DNA from 4 places in the Paenibacillus sp. FSL L8-0435 genome. Region 3 is predicted to be linked to each of the others. Evidence: riboswitches for the same ligand, from Rfam matches in the RefSeq annotation. Region 3 holds a riboswitch; each other region holds the start of a gene.
What was found. Region 3 has a riboswitch for cyclic di-AMP ahead of NST33_RS10185 (C40 family peptidase). Riboswitches for the same ligand answer to the same signal wherever they lie in the genome.

Region 1 (5,498 bases), 2.1 Mb from region 3:
GAGTCTGTTATTCCAGTTGGAAGTGGCGTGGTCATCCATGATAAGGAGCAGCACCGCATTCATATTTTGATCGGGGAAGAAGAGTTGACGTTTGTACCTTTAATTTAGTATGTTTATATGCATTTTCAAGGGTATAAATGGAACTGAAATTTCCCTCAAAGCCTTATGGTTATTGGTTCTATGCCATGTAGGTGATTGGATTTTGAAGCTTGTCCGTGGTAAGATGTTAGTCGTGAAATGGGCCAACCGCATGGCGGTGAGCCTGGCCTTTGAGGTTGCTGTTGATCGCACCGAAGGTGTCGGTGGTTATACGGACATACGTCTGTAATGTACCATCCTATGGGGAGGAAGATAACGCATGGTTTTTTCGCAAGAGGAAGTCGAAGCTCATCTAGGGAGGCTGGAAGGCTGGGAACTGGAAGAGGGACGGTGGATTGTACGTAAATTCGTGTTCTCCAACTACATGAAAGGGATTGCATTTGTGGATGAGGTCGCTGCGATCTCGGAAGCATTCAATCATCATCCTTTTATTACGATTGACTATACAACGGTTACGCTGCGTCTGACGTCATGGGATGCGGGTGGTATCACATCTGTAGATATCAAGGAAGCAGGACAATATAACGAAGCTTATGACAAAATGAGGTCGGAATAACGAGGTCAGTTATTATCGCGCGGCCAGAAGTGAGTGAACCATACATGTCAGACTATAATCAGAAACAACCTCTCATTGCTGTCGTAGGCAGTCTCAATATGGATCTCGTGGTGAAGACAGACATGATTCCGGAAGAGGGAGAGACGGTGAGCGGTGAGGAACTGCATTATCTCGCTGGTGGCAAAGGGGCCAACCAAGCTGTTGCTGCTGCGCGTCTGGGTGGACAGACTACGATGATTGGTGCGGTGGGATCGGACGGTTTTGGCGAACGTCTGCTGCACAGTCTGACGGAAAGTGGTGCAGATGCCTCGCAGGTTCGCGTATTGGAAGACACGGTTACAGGGACGGCGTCCATTTGGCTCTCTAGGGGAGACAACCGGATTATTGTTATTCCTGGCGCGAATGGGCAAGTGGTGCCTGAGATGCTGGAAGAGGCGGATACGGTAAAAAGCCTGACTGCAGCCGCAGCGGTGCTGCTGCAGCTGGAGATCCCGCTGCCAGCGGTTACCCGCGCCGCCCAACTGGCGGCTGAAGGCAGCGCACTGGTGGTGCTCAACCCGGCTCCCGCGGTGCCGGGTCTGCCCCAGGAGCTCCTGCGGTGCGTCGACGTTGTCACGCCGAACCGCAGCGAGCTTGCCGTGCTTACCGGCCGGGATCATCTCCGGCCGGAAGACCTGGATGCGGCGGTCGCAGAGCTCGCCGCATCCCTCGGGGCCGCTGTCGTCACGACGCTCGGCCCCGAGGGGGCTGTATACGCGGCGGCGCCTGGTGGCCGCGTTCAAGCAGGGCGTGCCGGCGCGTGCCGTGCGCCCGGCTACGCCGTAAGCGCCGTCGATACGACCGGCGCTGGCGATTGCTTCAACGGCGCGCTGGCGGTAGCCCTCGCGCGCGGTGAGACTTTGGACGCGGCCGTAGGCTTCGCCATGGGTGCGGCCGCGTTATCCGTGACGAAGCTCGGCGCCCAGTCCGGGATGCCGTCCGCAAGTGAAGTTGAGGCCTTTCTGGCTGAGCAGGCGGCTGATGCCTAATAATTGGTATAACAAAGAGGCTCTTATTCTCCCAAAAGGGGATTAAGGGCCTCTTCATTATGTAGTGCGTGCAGAGATTATTTCTTCTCTGACAGCCACATGGCGATATTTGCAATCTCTTCATCCTGCAGTTTGCCCTTGAAGGAAGGCATACCACCTTTACCTTTGACAATCGTAGAATAGATCTTCTCCAGATCATCCTGACTGCCGATGTTTGCCAGAGCAGGTCCTACGCCACCTTGAAGCTGATCCCCGTGACAGGAGATACAATTGGCTTTGACCAGTGCCTCAGCCTGTCCGGCATCCAATGTTACTTCCGGCATGGTTGGTTTGGCTTCTTCAGCCACTTCTTCTTTCCCTGGAAGCGTAAACATTAAAACAATAGCTAAAGCGCATGCTGCAAAAAATACTCCGCTCATGATCCATTTGTGCATCCCTTATGTCCCCTCCAGAATGAAAGATCATCTAACCTGAAACTATCCATATCATTATAACGGAACCTGTACTGACATCATAGCATTTTGTGGGAATTTTTTGAACTAATCACATAACAAGGGGCAAATTTGGTTGTTTTGCAATGGATTCTAACCACGAGGCCCTTCATAAACCATACAGTGAAAGGGCTTCAAGCCGCTTGGGGTCTGTCGTTCGTATGTATCCTGGGTGACAAATCCACTCTTCAGATAGACTTGAATGGCACGAGCATTCCAAGTGAGTACTTCCAGATCAATCTCATTCGTGGGATTTCGGCGAATGGCTTCCTGTACAATGGCAGTGACAAAAACTGTCCCTTGACCCTGACCACACAGCTCTGGATGCATTCCAAGGCCAATCCGGGTTACCCCTTGAAGTGGGAAGTATTGAGCGAACCCACATATACGATCGTTCTGATCCAGGACGATCGCATATTGCTCCTGCCGCAGCTGTGCATCTCCGAATTCCACTTCCAGAGCCTTCATCTGCTCCCAGGGGAGCCAGCTGTAGATATTGTAAGGCGGATCATACTGCCAACTGCAGATAAGCTCCGCATGTTCTTCACGCATGGGTACAACGTGAAACGTCACAGGGGTTTCCTTCATACACCTGCATGCTCCTTTCCTTGAAACAGAACTCTTTGTCCACTCTACAAAAGTGATGTTCATTTAGCAAGTCTTCCTTCCCAAGAAAAAAAATGAAACAAAAGTTCCGGTAATTTCGTTTATATTATAACGGGATGGGTAAAAACATCATAAGGGCACGGACGAACGAACGCAAAATGAACCTGTTGATGTCGCAGGATATGCCCAGAGTATAACTTGCAACATAAATAAGGATTGAAGCACAAAAAAACCGCCGGATACATTCCTGCGGAGAATGTACCGGGCGGTTCTGTTATGCTTCTTGCTTCGTTCCAGTATGGTTAATGGTTACAGCATCATGTTGCTCAGCTTGTCCCTAGTCAAGGGCCAGTGATTCATATGCGTCCGTGCTCATAATCCGTTTCGCGCCAACATAACGATTGGCCCAATAGTTTTCACTCAATGCACTGATCGTAACGCCTTTGGAAGAAGAGGAGTGTGCAAACTTTCCATCCCCTACAAAGATTCCTACATGAGATACGCCTTTACCTGTTGTATTAAAGAACACCAGGTCACCAGCTCTCATTTCCATACGGGATACGGAATCACCCATGTCGAATTGGGAACTGGATTGGCGTGCCAAATCAATACCCAACTTGTCGAATACATACCGTGTAAATCCGGAGCAGTCAAAGCCGTTAAGCGTTGTTCCCCCACTTTTGTATGTAGTTCCCATTGCTGAATCAATTACTGTGTCCATCTTTGAATCTGCGAATGCGCTACCTGCACCAAGTGATAATGCGAATGTGATGCTAAGTACAGCTGCGGTTAATTTCTTCTTGAACAAGAGATATTCCCCTTCCAACGCCTGCGAGGTTAGCTTAAGGATTCGGTTGAAGGTCCCCTATGATCCCTCTGTAGCAAGATCAATTCACCCATAACTGGTTCCCCCGCTTCCCAGGTGCCAGGAATTTGGCTATGCTAGTTATGCACCTGCGAAATCAAGAAATGACGATTTAATTTTAAGTAGTTACAAATATGAATGTAAAGATTACAAAGTTGTTACTAAAAACTCACTGCGATTATTGTAACAGAGGAGTACGGCTTTGGCAACGTTTAGCAACAAATTTAGCAAAAAAAACCTCGACCTTTGACGGGGAAAGGTTGAGGTTTGCCTATTTATAAGGGCATATTAGGCCATGAGTTTAACATGTGATGGTAACAATTTTTAAACTATCTGCTCTCACCTTTGGATATTTTGGACTGCCATAATCGGAAATGGCTGCATATTTTCCACAGACTCAATAGACATCTGGCAAGTGGATACGTCTGTTGTAGTATAAGTCCGGTAAGTCCCGTTAATAACCATGAGGCTGAAGTGAAGGCCCCAAAGACGAGCAGGTGTACTCCGCCCAGCAGGAGTGCAATGCCGATTACAGCGATGAGATGACGCATTGCAATCCAGAGTGCTTTGAGGGTACCGTGAGCCCCGCCTTCTCCTTCTGGTGCCGACACACCGAACTGCATGTAGAGTATGGCATGGTGGATGATCCAACCATATACAATCCAGGCAGCAACATAAGGTATACCAGGCAACAGTAATTGAAGGGAATGAAATCCGTCCATGAGAATGGAGTAGAGCTTCGGTATGAGCCAGTAGGCGGGCAGAAGTATCAATAATGTACGTATGGTGTGGAGCAGCAGCATCGGTTTCCACAGATTTTTGATTCCGCGGACAAAGGGGATGCGCTCTTCTGTAGAATTAAAGTGCTGAAGTGAGTAGAGCAGTCCTGCCTGAATGAGGGGGCTGATCAACATGCGAACCAGCAGCATGCCCCCGAGAATCCATAGATAACGATGAACCTCCGGATGGGTAGACAGGTTAAGTTGACTTTCCATTTTGAACAAAAGTGTACTCAACTCCCCGGCATCAGCATCCGGATAACGCAGGAGTAGTGGGATGACCGCCGATTGTACCATTCGATAGAAGAAATATCCCCAAATGAGTTGATAGAGAAATAAAATTGCGGCAATGAACATATGCTGACGGACGAGAAACCAGCCTTCACGTATTTTCGCTTTCACCGTTTCCACCTCACCATGACAGACCTCCGAATATGGCTTCTATTAGTTTGGTTACACTCATGCTCCAGCGGGACTTTGCCTGCTCATCCAGTCCGGATTTCAGGAAATTGTTCATATGGCGGTTCTCCAGCACGATCGAGTACAGGGGATCGGTCATGGCCCAGGATACGGGGGATGTGTGAGTTAATTTATACGTGATGCGATCTTCTTTTCCATTCCATTGCTTGGTGAGGATATGCCCGTCTTCAAAAGCAATGCGAACAGGAACGGCGTTGTAATCACTCCCTTTTTTTGCTATCGTCACGGATGACTCGTACAATGTTTGACTGTCTTTCTGTACGGGCGTAACACGAATCTTCTCTACAGCAAAGTCAGCCATCCCGTTACCATAGACGTATTGATCAAAATAATCAGACCAGGAAGTGCGGGTCACTTGTTCCACAACGTTCTGGAAATCAGCCGAAGTGGGATGTTTGAAGCGGTATTTCTTCACATAGGTAGAGAGAATGCGTTCCATCTTTTTGGCACCGACTTGATGTTCGATACCAAGCAATACAAGCTTGCCACGTGTATAGACATTGGCGGCGTACTCATTCTGTGAATCGAACTTCCAAGATTCTTGTGTTAAGGATGAAGGAGACGTAATCAGTCCCGATTGTACCGGCAGATTCG
Region 2 (5,498 bases), 670 kb from region 3:
CTACCTTCCGGCTACGGGTGGCCAATGTATTATTTTTGCAGCAAGTTCTTGATATCTTCTTCAATCTTGTCCGGTGTTGTTTTGGGAGCATAACGTTTGATTACCTGTCCGTTCTGATCCACAAGGAATTTGGTGAAATTCCATTTGATTGCTTTGGAGCCAAGCAGGCCAGGAGCTTCTGTGCTAAGGTGTTGGAAAAGAGGGTGAGCGCTTGAGCCGTTCACATCAATTTTCTCAAACATGGGGAAACTCACGCCATAATTCATCTGACAGAACTCGGCAATATCGTCGGAAGATCCTTTTTCCTGTGCAAACTGGTTGCTTGGGAAACCAAGAACTTCAAATGGAGCATCTTGAAACTTGTCTTGCAGTTCTTGCAGACCTTTGAATTGAGGGGTAAGGCCGCATGAGCTTGCCGTATTCACAATCAGTAACACTTTGTCACGGTAGTCGGACATTTCAACTTCTTGACCGCGAAGTGTATTCACTTTGTAATCGTAGACTGTCATCTAAATCGCCTCCATTTATTTACTCTTATATCTTCTATTATATTGGTTGCAATTAAATATTGCAAAACTAATGTGGTGTTAAAAGAATCAAAACAGGCAAGTTGTGCAGAATACGTGAATGAATTGGGAAGTGATTTACGCCAGAGTGAGAATTAGATAGCCTTGAAGAGATAGATGGAGTATAACTTTGTTGTAAGCGTTATTATGGATGGGAATTGGCAAAAATCTGCCGATTTGGTGATCTGGGCGGACTTTACACCGACATGGCGCGGGTGTATGATTCATAACGTAATTTCAATTTAAACTAAATTGTACCTGAAAAACGAAACAAACGATAATATCGCTCGATCTTACCTTAAGATATACGAACGATGTTTTAATCGCTGAGTTTCCATTCATTGATGAATGGGAAACGGGGGAACCAACAGAATGCGCTGTCCAGGACAGTGGCATTCATGGGGTGAATTTTCCGGTGACAGCCGGAAATAGGGCGACTCTCGCGCCCGAATCCGTCAGCTAACCTCGTAAGCGTTAAAGGGAGAGGCAACAAGCCGTACGCTGGTTCATGGTGTTTTCGCCATGGATTATTTAAGAAGCGTTCGGGAGGCCTTGGTCCCCCACGCTTCTTTTTTGTTGTCTTTTCACGCCAAGGGAGGAACGAATGATGGATACTGAGATGATCTTAGTGACTGCTCCAAATGAAGCAGGACGCAAATTTATTAAATTGCTGATGTACAAAAAAATGCCGTTTGCCGTTCTAACCAACAGTGCAGGGGAAGAGCGCAGACTCCGTAGAATCGGAGTAGAACATGTCATTCGCATGAACACGGCTGCAGCTCAAAAATGGTTTTTGCCGCAGGGCAGCGTAGGCAACGTGTTTATTTTCGAGAACAGCCTGAATCTGACCTGTCGTTATTTACAGATCTGCCGTTCATGGACATCGAAATCCCTGTGCGTTATTACGGAGCAGAGTCATCCTAAGGGCATCTATCGGGGCATGGGCGCAGACCGGATCGTATATTCGCTCAATGGGGAAGTTGGCTTTCTCCTCAATGGTTAATGCCATCGCTTGTGATTGCTCAGGTGTAAGGTGCCTGTTATAATTGAATGTATCGATAAACGGAAGTTTGAGGAGACTCATGCAGGATGGTGAGTCTTCTTTTTTATGCTTACAAGGAGGAATTGGCGTGCCGGATGTAGGTGGATTGAAATGGTTGTTTTTTGATGTTGGAGATACACTGGTGGATGAATGGGAGCCGGTTGATGATATTATCGGACAGTTCGTCCGCGAAGCCTGTGCATTGGGGTATCCGGTGAAGATTGAGGCGGTACGCGAACTGTTCGCGAACTGTTACCAGAGATATGAGCAATGGCCGATGAGAGTGGCGATTCGCACATTCGTTGAAGACGACGGACACCAGAAGCAGATTCAGGACAAGCTGAAATTTCAAAAAGATCTTGAACGTCCTTTTCCATCAGCGGATTACGTCCTTCAGCAGTTGTCACGGCATTATCGCATTGGCATTATTGCCAATCAGAGTCCTGGAACGGAAGAGAGACTGGAGAGCTACGGCTTGCGGAAGTATGTTGATGTTCTGGCATGTTCGGCTGAAGAAGGAGTGTCCAAGCCAGACCCTGAGTTATACGCTGTGGCCTTGAAACAGGCCGGTTGTGAACCGGAGGAAGCCGTCATGATCGGCGATCGGATCGATAACGACATTATACCTGCTCTGAAGCTGGGCATGCGTACGATTCGAATTATGCAGGGTTACGGAAGATTCCAGCCAGAACTATCTGATGACCAACGTGCGGATTGGACTGTTGATTCATTGGATCAACTCCTGCCGTTACTGATACCAAATCAGGATTAGATGATTGTTTACTGGAGTTTGAGTTTTACTATAAAAGAAAACACCTTGCTGTATTGCAACAATAAAGGCTGATCAACTTGGGTATAGCATACCGGAGTTGATCAGCCTTTTTAGTATTTTGTCGATGAGAACGAGATTAGAATAACCGAATCGTCTGAATGATCAGATATACATTCAGCACAACGATAATCGCGGCAATGACCCATGAGATGATTTTGAGCCACAATTTGTTGGCGAATGCACCCATGCTTTTTTTATCACTTGTGAACATCACCAGGGGAATTACAGCAAAGGGCAATTGAAGCGACAGCACGACCTGGCTCAAAATGAGCAGTTCTTCTGTGCCATGTTCTCCTGCAATGGCTGTCACAATTACCGCCGGGATGATGGCGATCAGACGTGTGACCAGTCTGCGCAGCCAAGCCGGAATTCGAATGTTCAGGAAACCTTCCATAACGATCTGCCCAGCAAGTGTACCTGTAAGGGTAGAGTTCTGACCTGATGCTAACAGCGCCACACCGAACAGAATACTTGCAACCGTAGTACCCAATAGAGGTGTCAGCAGATGATAAGCATCTGCGATCTCGGCAACCTGCGTCATACCAGCGCTGTGGAATACAGCAGCAGATACAATCAGGATGGCTGCATTGATGAACAGGGCCAGTGTCAACGCGATTGTAGAATCCATGGTCGAGTACCGAATGGCTTCTTTTTTGCCCTGTGGGGTCTGTTCGATCTGACGGGTCTGGACAATGGAAGAATGCAGGTACAGATTATGCGGCATCACGGTTGCTCCGATAATACCAATGGCAATATAGAGCATAGCCGGGTTTTGCAGAATCTCAACATTGGGTACAAAACCATGGAGAACACCGCCCATATCCGGTTTCGCCAGAAACAGATCAATCCCGAAGCAGAGGGCGATGGTTGCCATCAGCACAATGACGAGAGTTTCCAGAGCGCGGAAGCCTTTGTTTTGCAGTACAAGAATCAGGAGTACATCAACTGCGGTGATGATAACGCCGTATAACATGGGGACGTTAAATAACAGCTTTAACGCGATGGCAGAACCAATGACTTCAGCCAGATCGGTGGCTGCAATGGCAAGCTCACACAGTATCCATAACATCATGACAACAGGCATGCTGAATCGTTCACGACAGGCTTGAGCCAGATCCCGTCCAGTGACGATGCCGAGCTTGCCAGCCAGCGACTGAAGGACAACGGCCATCAGGTTCGATAACAGGATAACGGATAACAAGGTATACCCGAACTGTGAGCCGCCTGCGATATCTGTTGCCCAGTTCCCGGGGTCCATGTAACCTACGGCAACAAGGTATCCTGGGCCTACAAAGGCGAGGAATTTCTTCCACCATGCAACATTCTGCGGAACTTTCATGGAACTATGTGCTTCTCCAAGGGAAGGGGCCATGCCCGCAGTAGACAATGATTCTCTTGAAGGAGCGTTGAACGGATTTTTTTTACTCATACGATAATCACCTGACTTTGAATTATTGATTTGGAAATATATGCGGGACAACCCGCTCATAATATATCTAAATTTTTATGTTTATTGTTACATTGTACTCCTTCAATTGTTTTTGTCTAGTGCAACTTTTATGTATCAGCACAAAATTTCGGTTCCAGCTTGTAGATGTCCCTTCGTATATTACCCAACCGTGGGGAAAATACAGCCATGGCATTGAAATGCATGAAAATAATAAAGTTGTAAAAGCTGATAAAGATACAAAATTGCGTTTCAAAATGAGCCAGAAGTTTAAATTGAAAGGAAGGCAATAAAAACTATATGGATAAGGGAGAGATTCTTAATGGAAGCTTTATATACAGCAGTAGCGACAGTTAAAGGTGGACGTACAGGTTCCGTGACTTCTTCGGATGGCGTTCTCAAGCATGATCTGAAAATGCCAAAAGAGCTTGGTGGCTCCGGTGGTGAAGGTACTAACCCTGAGCAGCTTTTTGCCGCTGGATATGGAGCATGTTATGAAAGTGCCCTCGCCAATGTAGCACGCAAAGCAGGTGTGAAATTGGAGGATGTGGTCGTTACAAGTAACGTATCCATTGGTAAAGACCCTGCGGATGATGGTTTCCAGCTGTCTGTTCGTCTGGACGTTAGCATGCCTGGTGTAGATCACAGCCAAGCAGAGGAACTGGCCCGCAAGGCGCATGATTTCTGTCCATATTCCAAAGCAACACGCGGCAACATTGATGTTGTTTTAAACGTTGTCTAAGATTTGACTCCCGGCAAGTAAAGGGAACATATAGAGCAGGGTATCCCAGATACCTGATGTTCGACTACAAGGCCCTGCTGGCAATCGGCAGGGTTTTGTGTTGATTATCATATTAGGACATGATGCAGGAGATTAGATGCCAGATCGCGTACTATTTTACATAATTGCACTCCCACTTCATGCTACACATTCCATAAAGGGGGAACAAAGATGAGTATTGAAGAGATGATTGAGCGGCGATTTGTGTGTACGAAATGCAGAGGCACGGATTGTAACATTAAGGAAGTTTCCATGTCAGGAGCAGGCCTGAGCAAGATGTTCGATATACAGCATAATCACTACTTGTTCGTGGCTTGTGCTTCCTGCGGGTATGTTGAAGTATTTGATCCGGATGTCTTGAAAGGGAAAAAACAGGGGCAGGTAGGGACTATTCTGGATATTCTGTTTGGCGGGTAGACATGCGCGAGTTGACATTGATCTGAATTTTCTTTAATATAACTTAGTACTGAGTAGTGTCATTGCATGAACCAAATTTGAATTAAACAGGTGATATCCATGTCTTATAGACCGCGTATTGCAGATTTAGAATTAGCTTATGGTAACAAGGAAGACGGATTGTATGAATTCAAAATGAATTTGGTAGACGGTACCAAATGCCGTGTATTCTACACCCGTTCCCCGGAATGGAAGATGACCAATATCAGCCGTCTGCAGAAAACGCCTTGTCCAGTATGTCGCAAAGATTTTATTTGCAAATGTATGGACCAGTGGGCAAGTGACCTGCATCAACAGATGATCGATGACCAATGGATGGAAAAGGCAGTTACGGAGTAATTGTCGGACAGATACGAGCGTGGGCACAATGCCTG
Region 3 (5,498 bases):
CCTGAATGCCTCGACCGAGAAGCAGATATGACCCTACAAGTGTGACGATCAGACCTGTCTGATAATGCAAACCCAGATGTTCAACAAAAACGGAACCTGCTCCGGCAAGCATGACACTGTTCACGCCAATGAGAATGAGAAGGGTCACCCAGGTGATCCATTTGCCCGCCTTGTGGCCGAATAAATGTTTGTTCAGATCCTCATAAGAGCGGGAACCGGTATCGTGAGCGATCAGCATCATTTTGGTACCTAACCAGACAAAGAGTATGGTGGATAAGCCTATGGTGACGGTGGCCCATTTGCCATACTGGGTAAAAAACTGCAAAATTTCCTGCCCTGTAGCGAAGCCAGCTCCAACAACCGTTCCGATGTATGTAAATGCGATCTGCAGCACCCGAAATGCCTGTTTCATGTGTTTCCCCTCTCAGGCCCCTGTATAGTTTGGACATGCGGGTACCATGGTACAAGGTATGCTTGACCCACGAAAGTCATGACAATCGATAATGAGCTTTGGCTTGAATTGTGTCTCAAGGACAGCGCCCAGGCAATTTCGCTTGAACTTATAGATAGATATATGATACTTTTACCTCATAGGATAGGCTTGGGAGGTCAAATCATGGAATTATTGAAACAACGAATTTTACAAGAAGGTGTGGTTATCTCGGATCAGGTATTAAAGCTGGATGGTCTGTTGAACCACCAGATTGATCCTGCATTAACGATGGAGATGGGACGTGAGTTCGCTGCCCGTTTTCGTGAAAGTGGAGTAACTCGGGTAATCACGGTAGAATCCTCAGGGATTCCGGTTGCGTTTGCCGCAGCCTATGAACTTGGGGTGCCCCTTGTATTCGCCCGTCGCAAAAAAACACTTCTGGCTGATCCTGATGCATACTGTGAACGTGTACCGTCCTTTACCAAAGGAATTGTAACTGATATTATGGTATCCCGCGAGTTCATTCATGAGAATGACCGCATTTTGTTCATTGATGATATTATTGCCAATGGAGATGCCGCTCGTGGCGTCATCAAAATTATCGAGCGTTCCGGTGCGGAACTTGTCGGATTCGGCGTTGTGGTCGAGAAAAGTTTCCAAGCAGGGGCACGCACGATTCGTGAACAGGGTATTCCGGTGGAAGCCTTGGTACGCATTCGTTCCCTGAACGATGGTACGGTACAATTTGACGATAACGAAATGTGACATTTTAAAGGAATAGGGCCTATTTTTTGAACTATGCCTTTGCATGACCGCGGATTTCATTTATAATGGGGTTATGTTAGGGAGAGGAGGCAACACCATGGGGAACCAACTGGCAACAGAACAATTTTTTAATGATAAGCTGGCGGAATCGAAAGTTCATTTTGAACGTGCCCTGGATTGTAAACATACGGAATTCGATGACCTTTATCCCTATATGATTGAACATCCTCAATTTTTCTGGTACAAACGCTATGTTGCCTGGTCAGAATTACTGACGATTGTAGGCTTGTGCGAAGAGTTGTCCTTCTCTTGGAAAGAACAATTTACACCGCATCAAGTGGAGTACCTTGAAGAACGTGTGATGTCCGCCAAAGTGCTTGATTTTTGGTTTGAGAAGAACGACAGCAAAGAGCACGCGCAGCGGTAACTTTCAGTCGGGACATAATTTCGAATGACATGACAGTCCAATACAGTCACGTGAGACCTAAATGACTTTTCATTTAGGTCTCTTTTTGTAAATAAATTTGAAATATAGGAGCCATGAAGATGATTAGTGATACAGAATTGGACGCTCTGCGTCTGTCAGGTGAGAAAGTTAGAGTAGTACGGGACGAGCTGGAATCGAACGACGTGAAGGGGATTGTGGTTGCCTGGGATGGCGAGCAGGTACTTATCCGTCGTCAGAATCGACGTGTCGTTAAGCTGGACCGAGGTTACAGCTATCAGCTGTTCAGCGAGCCGCGCCAGAGTCCACTTAGTGAGTAACAGCTTATAATTATGGCAGAGCCATGAGCGTTAAATGTTTGGAATTACCATGATTTCTTGGCATAATTGACTCATTCGGGAGAGAAGATAGGTACAGTGAGGAAGATCTGTAACTATAGCCGAGAGGGTGTGCTACAAGCGATGACATTGATGAATGATAAAGTTCATGCCTACAAGGATCAGATTGGAGCATTAAGCGATGTACTGCCAGGTGTGGTGAAGTCATATCATGAGTTTACCGGAGAATGTTTCCAACCTGGCGTGATTGATGCGAAGACAAAACAGCTAATTGCGCTTGGGATTGGATTGTTTGCCAACAATGAGGTATGTACCTTCTACCATGTAGAAGAAGCCCGTGCTAAGGGTGCAACAGATCAGGAGATTATGGAGACCGTTGCGGTGGCCGGAGCTGTTGGAGGAGGACATGCACTGTCTCAGGGTGCGATGCGAGTGCAGAAGGCGCTGCATTAGTAAGTAATGCAACATACATTTTTAAGTACAAAAAAGGCATCCGGTTAATAACCGATGCCTTTTTGTATGTGAATTACATTTTACCCAACATTTTATCATACATAAACTGTCCAGTTACCCGACGTGCTGTTACATAGCGGTCATTAAAGTATGGATTCGATAACTTTGTGATGCTTACACCTTTACTGCTGGAGGCATGAGCGAATTGTCCGCCGCCGATATATACACCTGTATGTGAAATGCCTTTGCCTGTTGTATTAAAGAACACCAGATCACCTGTCCGAACATTGCTCTTGGATACAGGCGTACCTGCTTTGGCTTGCTGCTGAGAAGTACGTGGCAATTCAATGCTGTATTTGTTGAAAAGATATCTCATAAAACCAGAACAGTCGAAGCCGGCTACAGTTGTGCCACCCCATTTGTAAGGTATACCTGTCATGTTGTTCACTACGGAGTTGATACTGCTTGCCTCTGTGCTTGTTGCCCCGGATGTAAATAATACAGCTGCTCCAAAAATGGAGATAATCAGTTTTTTCAAAATCAATGTTCTCCCTTCGATGCCTACGGAGTTAGCTAAGGGTTCGGTAGAAGGTTCCCTATATTTCCTATGTATAAGAATAATTCACCCAAATTGGTTCCCCCGTTTTCAAACATGAAACTCGGCAATGAATAATTAAGTTTTTGTAACTATTTGAAACTATATTGCATAAATGCGTAATTGTCAAACCTATTTAAAACCCTTCGTAATACCTCAATGTTAGCGGAATTAAGGTTTTTATATGAAAGAAGGGATCAAGTTTGGGTATCATTCATGACAAAAACGTCATTATTGATTCGTTTAAGACGAATTTGGATAAATAAATAGGTTTGTCATGAGTTAAAAGAACTATCCCGTTATGTAGAATTAGAGAGATTATATTCATTAAGTTGCATATATTGACAAAAATCGATTTTTTGCATATTATCTGATTATCCAATCCACATATTGGATTAAAATTGATTTTATTATGTGATAAATACAAATAAAGGAGGTTTGGGGACGCGTATCATAGGTAAGTAAAAGTGGAAGATTTATAAAAACGAACATAGGAGAGTGTTACATTTGAAAGCGAAGAAAATAATTACTTTTGTCCTGGCATGCACGATGGTGTTCTCGGCAGTTGGAATGGCAGTTCTCCCTGTAGGGACGGTATCTGCTGCGGATGCATCGGGTACTACAGCGAGTATTTCTGATATTTTGAAGAACCAGCTGCCGGATGGAGGTTGGAGAAAAGATTATAAACAGACAAGTGGAGAGTGGGCGAAGTCCACGATCGACAACAAGGCTACATACTCAGAAATTAGAAGATTGGCGAAGGAATTTAAAAAGACGAATGATCCGCGTTACTCCACAGCTGCAATCAAAGGAATTAACTTTTTGATCAACATGCAGTATTCAAACGGCGGATGGCCACAAGTTTACCAAAGCTCCGGATATCACAAGCACATCACTTACAATGATGATGCCATGATTAATGTAATGATCATGTTGGATGAAGTAGCGACACGTAAAGGTGATTTCTCGTTTATCGACAGCACACTTGCTAACCGCAGTAAAAACTCAGTTGCCAAAGGTGTAGATGCAATTCTGAATACACAGGTTGTTTCAGGCGGTAAGCTGACAGCATGGGGACAACAACATGATTCCAGTTCTCTTAAACCGGCAAGCGCAAGAATCTATGAAGTACCATCACTGACGGCTGGAGAGAGTGTAACGATTGTTAAATTCCTGAAAACCAGACCTGCTACCGCTAAAATTACGGCATCCATTAAGGGAGCTGAAGCATGGTTTAACAAAGTGAAGATTACGGGTTACAAGTATGAAAGAGCAAACGGAGACAGCAAAATTATCGCTGATTCCAAAGCTGCACCGATCTGGGCTCGTTTCTACGAAGTGGGAACGGATAAACCGATCTTTATTGGTCGTGACGGGGTCGTTAAATACAAACTAAGTGATATTGATAAAGAAAGAAGAGGCGGTTATGCTTGGTACGGTAACTGGCCTTCCAAGCTGTAATTTGTATTATGTTTCCGTTATAATGAACCAAACTATTAGCAGTTAAAGGTAAAGCCCGAATCGAAATGGACGTCTGTTTCGATTCGGGCTTTATTGTAATTATTTTCATTGTTGACATGATAGATTCCACATGATATATTACTTCTTGTCGCCGATATTGATCACGGAGATACAATATGCGGTCGTGGCGGAATTGGCAGACGCGCACGGTTCAGGTCCGTGTGGGCTAACCCCCCGTGGAGGTTCGAGTCCTCTCGACCGCATCTAATAAAAATACTCCTTAAGTTAACGCTTAAGGAGTATTTTTTTGCATTTTTTGATATAACACTAACTTTAGACTCGAGTATCCAAGAGGTTAGTGCTTAGCTGCACGTTCAGCAAATGTCTTCCATCAGCCATACGGAACGTTTATTGTGCTGCGGTAACATTAACGCTATCAATATTCGGTCCTTCCGATCCAGTGGTAACCACTTTCAATGTATTGGTCCCCGTGTTCATGGGGACCTGTATTGTTTTTTCAACCCAAGTGGACCAGCTTCCCGTAGCTGGAAAGGGCTCGTTGCTGATGACTTTGGTTCCGTTCACAAAAATGTCGAGGTTCCGAGTGCCGCTTTCCAGCGCATAACGAAACTTTACGTTTTTGGTACTTGTTGTAGTGTTATTAATGCCGTTCCATTGAATGGTCGAACCAGTCATCGCATTGAAGTTAACATACCCGGAGCCAGTGTAACCGGGGTAGATTGTTTCAATGGCAGCTTCCGTAAGTGAGGTTCCGGTCTCTGCTTCATACGTAGTGCCACTGCCTGTATTCCCGCCGCTATTACCGCCAGTAACGTTGGCAACAAACGTTGTTACGCTCTGAGGTGGGAGCTGTGCCGTGAAGGCTCCATTGGATACAGTAAGCGGGGTTCCGCTTGCCAAGTTTCGACCGCTGTCTGTAATCCATGAGGACACAGTGGAGGCATTACCATTCTGCAGAACGAATTTTTGGCTTGTGGCTGAAGTTCC
Region 4 (5,498 bases), 1.8 Mb from region 3:
GCACCCCTATATAACATGTTGAAAGTGAATTTTAGCGAATAGCTTGCTCAAACTCCGTGCGGATGGATTGAAGCAGTTCCGGCTGGCTCAGGACGTCATAGGCTGTTGTAGCGAGTGCCTTGGCTCCCAGAATCATCCCGTCCAGGGCACGCTCTTGGAGTGCAAGATCACGGAAGGCTATGGAGTGCAGTGTGTGCACCTCGTCTACAACACGAATGTAAGGATGGATGGCAGGACATTTCAGGGAAACGTTACCGATGTCCATAGAGCCGTGATCATTACCACTCACTATCTCTTCTTGCGGGATACCAAGTTCCATCAGATTTTGACTAAACGCAGCTGAGAATGCTTCATTGGTAACCATCTCGTCATAGGAGGTTTCATAGTTGGATGTCACCAGCTTGCATCCTGTCTGGAGAGCAGAACCTTCAGCGATCTGAATTACACGTTCTGTGAGGATATTCAGTTCTTTGCGAGTTGCTGCCCGTACATAAAATTGCGCAGAAGCATAGTCAGGAATGATATTTGCTGCCTGACCTCCATTGTTGATCACACCATGAATCCGAACGGTGCTTTTCACTTGTTGCCGGAATGCGTTGATTCCGTTGAACGTTTGAATGACGGCATCAAGAGCATTAATACCTTCGTGCGGACTTGCAGCAGCATGTGAAGATCGGCCATGGAATTCAAATTGCACAGCATCAATAGCCAGCGAACTGCCTGACTTTTCGTAGGCATAATACGGATGCGCCATGAGAGCGACATCACAGTCATCGAACAGACCTGCTTCCGCCATCGGAACTTTGGCACCACGTGTCTCCTCAGCGGGTGTACCAAACACTTTAATTGTTCCGCCGACTTCTTCCAGAATGGATTTCAGCCCCACAGCAGCCCCAAGACTCATCATGCAGATCAGATGGTGACCACAAGCATGACCGATCTCCGGCAATGCGTCATATTCACACAATAATGCAATGGTAGGGCCGGGTTTGGCGGCTGAATAGGTTCCGATAAAGGCTGTCTCCAGTCCAAGGATTGGAGCCTCTACAGTGAACCCGTGATAGATCAGTTCTTCTTTTAGACGAGCAGAAGCAAGATACTCTTCATTCCCCAGTTCGGGGTTGGCACCGATATATGATGAAATGGCTTTAAAACGGGAAGCATATTGATCAATAACCGTCAGGATCTGTGATTTGTTAGATGTCATTAGTAAACTCCTTATGCAAAATGAAAATAATTTATTGATTATATCATGTTTGCTTTATTTTTTCAGAAACAAGTCAAGATTTGTATTGTCAAAATGCATTGCATAATCATGCATTGTACTTTATAATGACTCAGTCATCAACATGAGAAGCATACAAAGTATTGTAAGGGGAGAGAAAAAGGTTGAAATTAATAAGTCGTTACACCATGATGCTGTTGACCTTTGTTGTTCTGCTGACAACTGCCGTTCCTGTGGCACTTGCAAGTGGAACTACAGATAATTCAGGCAGTAAAAAGCTGGTGCTCGGTACAAGTGCCGATTTTGCACCATACGAATTCCATAAAGTGATTAATGGTAAAGATGAAATCGTCGGCTTCGATATTGAGATCGCCAAAGAGATTGCCAAAGATCTTGGCGCTGAGCTTGTGATTGAGGATATGGGCTTCGACGGTCTTCTGCCTTCATTGCAGAGCGGGCGTGTTGATCTGGTGATTTCAGGTATGACGCCGACGGATGAACGGAAGAAAAGTATCGATTTTTCCGACACCTATTATAAATCAAAACAAGTGATTATGGTTCGCAATGTGGATAAAGACCAATATCCAACCATGGCAGAACTTGAAAATGCGAAGATTGGCGTTCAGAAAGGCTCCATTCAGGAAACGATCGGACAGAGTATTCCAGGAGCGAAGCTTACTGCGCTGGATAAAATCTCCGATATCGTGCTTCAACTGCAAACAAAACGCATTGACGCGGCAATCGTTGAAGATACCGTTGCTGCAGGTTATCTGGACGATATCATTGGACTTGCTGCTGCTGTTCCGGACGAAGAGCAAGCAGAAGCGGCAATCGGGATTCGTAAAGGTAATACCGAGCTGCTAGCTGCAGTAAATGGAACACTGGAGCGACTGAAAAGTGAAGATAAAATCAATCAGATGGTGACGGACGCCAGCCTCTTGATGGCGGATAAAGCGAACAAATCACAAAATATTTTCCAAGTATTCTGGGAGTACAAAAGTTTCTATGCTACAGGTGTAGGATACACACTTCTGTTGTCTGCACTTGGGGTTATCTTCGGGGTAATTATTGGATTGATCATCTGTTTGTTCCGTTTGCATGACGCTGCAATCTTGCGCTGGATCGGTACTGCTTACGTTGAAGTGATCCGTGGCACACCGATGCTGGTACAATTAATGATTATTTACTATGGTTTTTCCCTGAGCTTTGGCATTAACTTCACTGCCCTTCAGGCAGGTATCATCACGCTTTCCATTAATAGTGGTGCGTATCTAGCGGAGATTTTCCGTGCAGGTATCCAAGGGGTGGATCGTGGCCAGTTGGAAGCAGCTCGCTCCCTCGGAATGGGCAGAGGTGCAGCCATGCGCTACATCATATTGCCACAGGCTTTCAAGGCCGTATTGCCGGCAATTGGTAATGAATTCATAACGATTATCAAGGAATCCTCCATTATCTCTGTTATCGGTATGGTGGACATTATGTATCAGGCAAGTGTAGTCAAGAACATTACGTACCAAGGCTTGAGTCCATTTTTGATTGCAGCAGCCATCTACTTTGTAATGACGTTTATTTTGTCCAAGCTGCTGGGACGACTGGAAAGGAAGTTGAGTGCAAGTGATAGACGTTAGACAATTACACAAATCTTATGGAAATAACGATGTGCTTAAGGGCATTAATGTGACGATTGGCAAAGGCGAGGTTGTCGTGGTTATCGGTCCTTCCGGTTCAGGTAAAAGTACATTCTTGCGTTGTCTGAACCTCTTGGAACAACCTACATCAGGTGAAATCGATTTTGAAGGTGTTTCAATTACGGACCCCAAGCACAACATTAATGCAACTCGGGAAAAAATGGGCATGGTGTTCCAGCATTTCAACCTGTTCCCACACAAAACGGTACAGCAAAACATCACGATTGCTCCGATTAAAGTGAAGAAACAATCCACGCAGGAAGCGGAGAAAATTGCTGCTGATCTGCTTAACACTGTGGGCTTGTACGATAAAAAAGATACATTCCCGAATCAGCTGTCCGGTGGACAGAAGCAGCGGATCGCTATTGCAAGAGCATTGGCTATGCAGCCGCATGTCATGCTGTTTGACGAGCCTACTTCGGCACTGGACCCCGAGATGGTCGGTGAAGTGTTGGATGTCATGAAACGTCTTGCAGAAGGTGGGATGACTATGGTCATTGTAACGCATGAGATGGGTTTTGCACGTGAAGTAGGAGACCGGATCCTGTTCATGGATGGCGGGGTTATTGTAGAAGAGGGAACACCTGATGAGGTGTTTGGAGCACCAAAAAATTCACGTACACGTGATTTTCTTGCCAAAGTACTCTAAATGAAAGTGATCAATAGCGTTACTGACTTCGAGTCGGTGACGCTATTTTTTTATGGTTAATAATCACGTATGGATTCGGAAAAGTAACTATTCTGTTACCAAATGTAAAGTAATCGGGTCGTCCAATATTTCTAAAGTATCCAGTACTCTTACATATGCTTACATGCTAAAAAACCATTTGGTAAGAATTACTACAAGTTCAGGTTACAAAATTGTGATATATTGAACTCTGCCGAAACTTCCGGACAGGGAGTGCGGGGGATGTAACGATGCAGATTTGTGCAGGGGGAAGATCTACAGCACACTGCTTGGGGTGAATTAGGGGTACATAACGTTTCAAATGTAATGAAGAACCTATAGGGTGGGCTCCTCATCCGAATCCGACAACTAACTTCGCAGGCACAATGAGGGAGGAAGACCATGATTAACAAGAAACGTATAGCCAAAACAGCAGTAGCATTAATGACAACAGCAATGCTCATTCAAGCCGTTCCGGCTCACGCCGATTCAGTTCATGTGGCCAAAGAAGGGGATACCTTCTACACCTTATCAAAACAATATGGAGTAGCAATGAACACGTTGGTTAAAGCAAACAACGACATTTCACCTTACAATATTTATGGTGGTTTGAAAATTACAATTCCTGGTAAGGCAAACAATCTAGCTGCCGCGGCGACGGGGAGCAAGACCCAAGCCAAAACGGTTACTACAGCAAGCTTGGACGTTAACGCAGATAACAAAGTGGTTCAAGCCTGGGGTAAAACATTCGATTACAGCAAAGCTGTGAACGTGAAAGCAACGGCATACTCTGCAGATCCGTCTGAAAATGGAGGCTGGGGTGCAGTCGATTATTTCGGAAATGACCTTGAACTGGGTACGATTGCAGTTGATCCAAGTGTAATTCCACTCGGAACCAAAGTACTGGTAACGGGTCACAGCCATCCAGGATTGCCAAAACAGGCTTTTGTAGCCACAGCGCGTGATGTAGGCGGTGCAATCAAGGGTCACCGGATTGATATCTTTATCCCGGGTAGCAAACAGTCCGTAAGCACATTTGGATTTCAGGATATCGAGCTGTACATTCTGAAGTAGAAAATTAATTACATCTAACGAATTCAAACAGGGTGTCTGCCAGTCGCAAACTTGCGATTGAACAGCACCCTTTTAATATTCTCATTTATTTCTTCATCGTCATCTTAATCTTTGGCCTTTGACAATCCCAGCATTTCGTCCAAGGTGACAAGTTCATATCCGCGCTTTTGCAATTCCTCAATGATTTCAGGCAAAGCCTCAATCGTGCCGTTCAGGTTTGATCCTACACCGCCTCCAGCATGTTGCAGAACGATGGAGCCTGGTTTTACGGCAGACAGGATGTTATCTTTCACCTGTTCCTTTGAAAGGCCTTTCCAGTCCAGAGAGTCTACGTTCCAGTTCACAATGCTATAGTGTTGTTTGGCAGCCCATCTCAGCTGTTCTTCATTAATGTCTCCATAAGGCGGCCGAATCATCTTCGGCGTATATCCCGCCAAACGTCGAATAATATCCCCGGTATGTAAAATTTGTTTGCGAAAGGCATTCATCGACAGCTTACTGAATTCAGGATGATTGTAGCTGTGATTACCAACCATATGCCCTTCCTTAATGATGCGTTTCACCAGATCCGGATGTTTCTCTGCACGACTACCCACGATGAAGAATGTAGCTCTGACATTGTATTTCTTCAATACATCCAGCACTTGTGGACTAAATCGTGGATCAGGTACATCATCAAAAGTCAGTGCAACCTTCTTTGTTGAAGGACCATTGGTTTTGAACGTATCGGCATATTTTTGACGTAACTGTCCCAATGTCAGTTGTTCTTCTTCCGCAGAATCCGAACCTGATACGGATTCACTTGGCGGGCTTGAAACATCCCGCGATGAAACTGGAGCATGAT

Region 1: linked by a shared signal. The riboswitch ahead of NST33_RS00545 (C40 family peptidase) and the one ahead of NST33_RS10185 (C40 family peptidase) in region 3 are both predicted to bind cyclic di-AMP.
Region 2: linked by a shared signal. The riboswitch ahead of NST33_RS06920 (hypothetical protein) and the one ahead of NST33_RS10185 (C40 family peptidase) in region 3 are both predicted to bind cyclic di-AMP.
Region 4: linked by a shared signal. The riboswitch ahead of NST33_RS17210 (3D domain-containing protein) and the one ahead of NST33_RS10185 (C40 family peptidase) in region 3 are both predicted to bind cyclic di-AMP.

Annotation. Positions count from the first base shown of each region.
Region 1 is NZ_CP150185.1:108,003-113,500, forward strand. Features, by position in the region: gene NST33_RS00515 (hypothetical protein) at 1-108, shown strand, start outside; gene NST33_RS00520 (hypothetical protein) at 173-328, shown strand; gene NST33_RS00525 (4a-hydroxytetrahydrobiopterin dehydratase) at 359-655, shown strand; gene rbsK (ribokinase) at 700-1,683, shown strand; gene NST33_RS00535 (cytochrome c) at 1,761-2,117, opposite strand; gene NST33_RS00540 (GNAT family protein) at 2,268-2,762, opposite strand; gene NST33_RS00545 (C40 family peptidase) at 3,118-3,552, opposite strand; cyclic di-AMP (ydaO/yuaA leader) riboswitch at 3,592-3,729, opposite strand; gene NST33_RS00550 (hypothetical protein) at 3,975-4,826, opposite strand; gene NST33_RS00555 (M1 family metallopeptidase) at 4,837-5,498, opposite strand, start outside.
Region 2 is NZ_CP150185.1:1,546,137-1,551,634, forward strand. Features, by position in the region: gene NST33_RS06915 (glutathione peroxidase) at 30-509, opposite strand; cyclic di-AMP (ydaO/yuaA leader) riboswitch at 881-1,055, shown strand; gene NST33_RS06920 (hypothetical protein) at 1,171-1,569, shown strand; gene NST33_RS06925 (HAD family hydrolase) at 1,697-2,380, shown strand; gene NST33_RS06930 (Nramp family divalent metal transporter) at 2,517-3,812, opposite strand; gene NST33_RS06935 (organic hydroperoxide resistance protein) at 4,210-4,629, shown strand; gene NST33_RS06940 (zinc ribbon domain-containing protein) at 4,840-5,085, shown strand; gene NST33_RS06945 (hypothetical protein) at 5,185-5,463, shown strand.
Region 3 is NZ_CP150185.1:2,214,553-2,220,050, forward strand. Features, by position in the region: gene NST33_RS10160 (hypothetical protein) at 1-412, opposite strand, end outside; gene NST33_RS10165 (xanthine phosphoribosyltransferase) at 617-1,198, shown strand; gene NST33_RS10170 (hypothetical protein) at 1,296-1,625, shown strand; gene NST33_RS10175 (hypothetical protein) at 1,745-1,963, shown strand; gene NST33_RS10180 (carboxymuconolactone decarboxylase family protein) at 2,105-2,434, shown strand; gene NST33_RS10185 (C40 family peptidase) at 2,508-2,972, opposite strand; cyclic di-AMP (ydaO/yuaA leader) riboswitch at 2,978-3,109, opposite strand; gene pelA (pectate lyase) at 3,528-4,490, shown strand; tRNA gene NST33_RS10195 (tRNA-Leu) at 4,669-4,753, shown strand; gene NST33_RS10200 (carbohydrate-binding protein) at 4,899-5,498, opposite strand, start outside.
Region 4 is NZ_CP150185.1:3,972,078-3,977,575, reverse strand. Features, by position in the region: gene NST33_RS17225 (M20 family metallopeptidase) at 32-1,207, opposite strand; gene NST33_RS17220 (ABC transporter substrate-binding protein/permease) at 1,390-2,853, shown strand; gene NST33_RS17215 (amino acid ABC transporter ATP-binding protein) at 2,840-3,562, shown strand; cyclic di-AMP (ydaO/yuaA leader) riboswitch at 3,783-3,980, shown strand; gene NST33_RS17210 (3D domain-containing protein) at 3,983-4,654, shown strand; gene NST33_RS17205 (polysaccharide deacetylase family protein) at 4,759-5,498, opposite strand, start outside.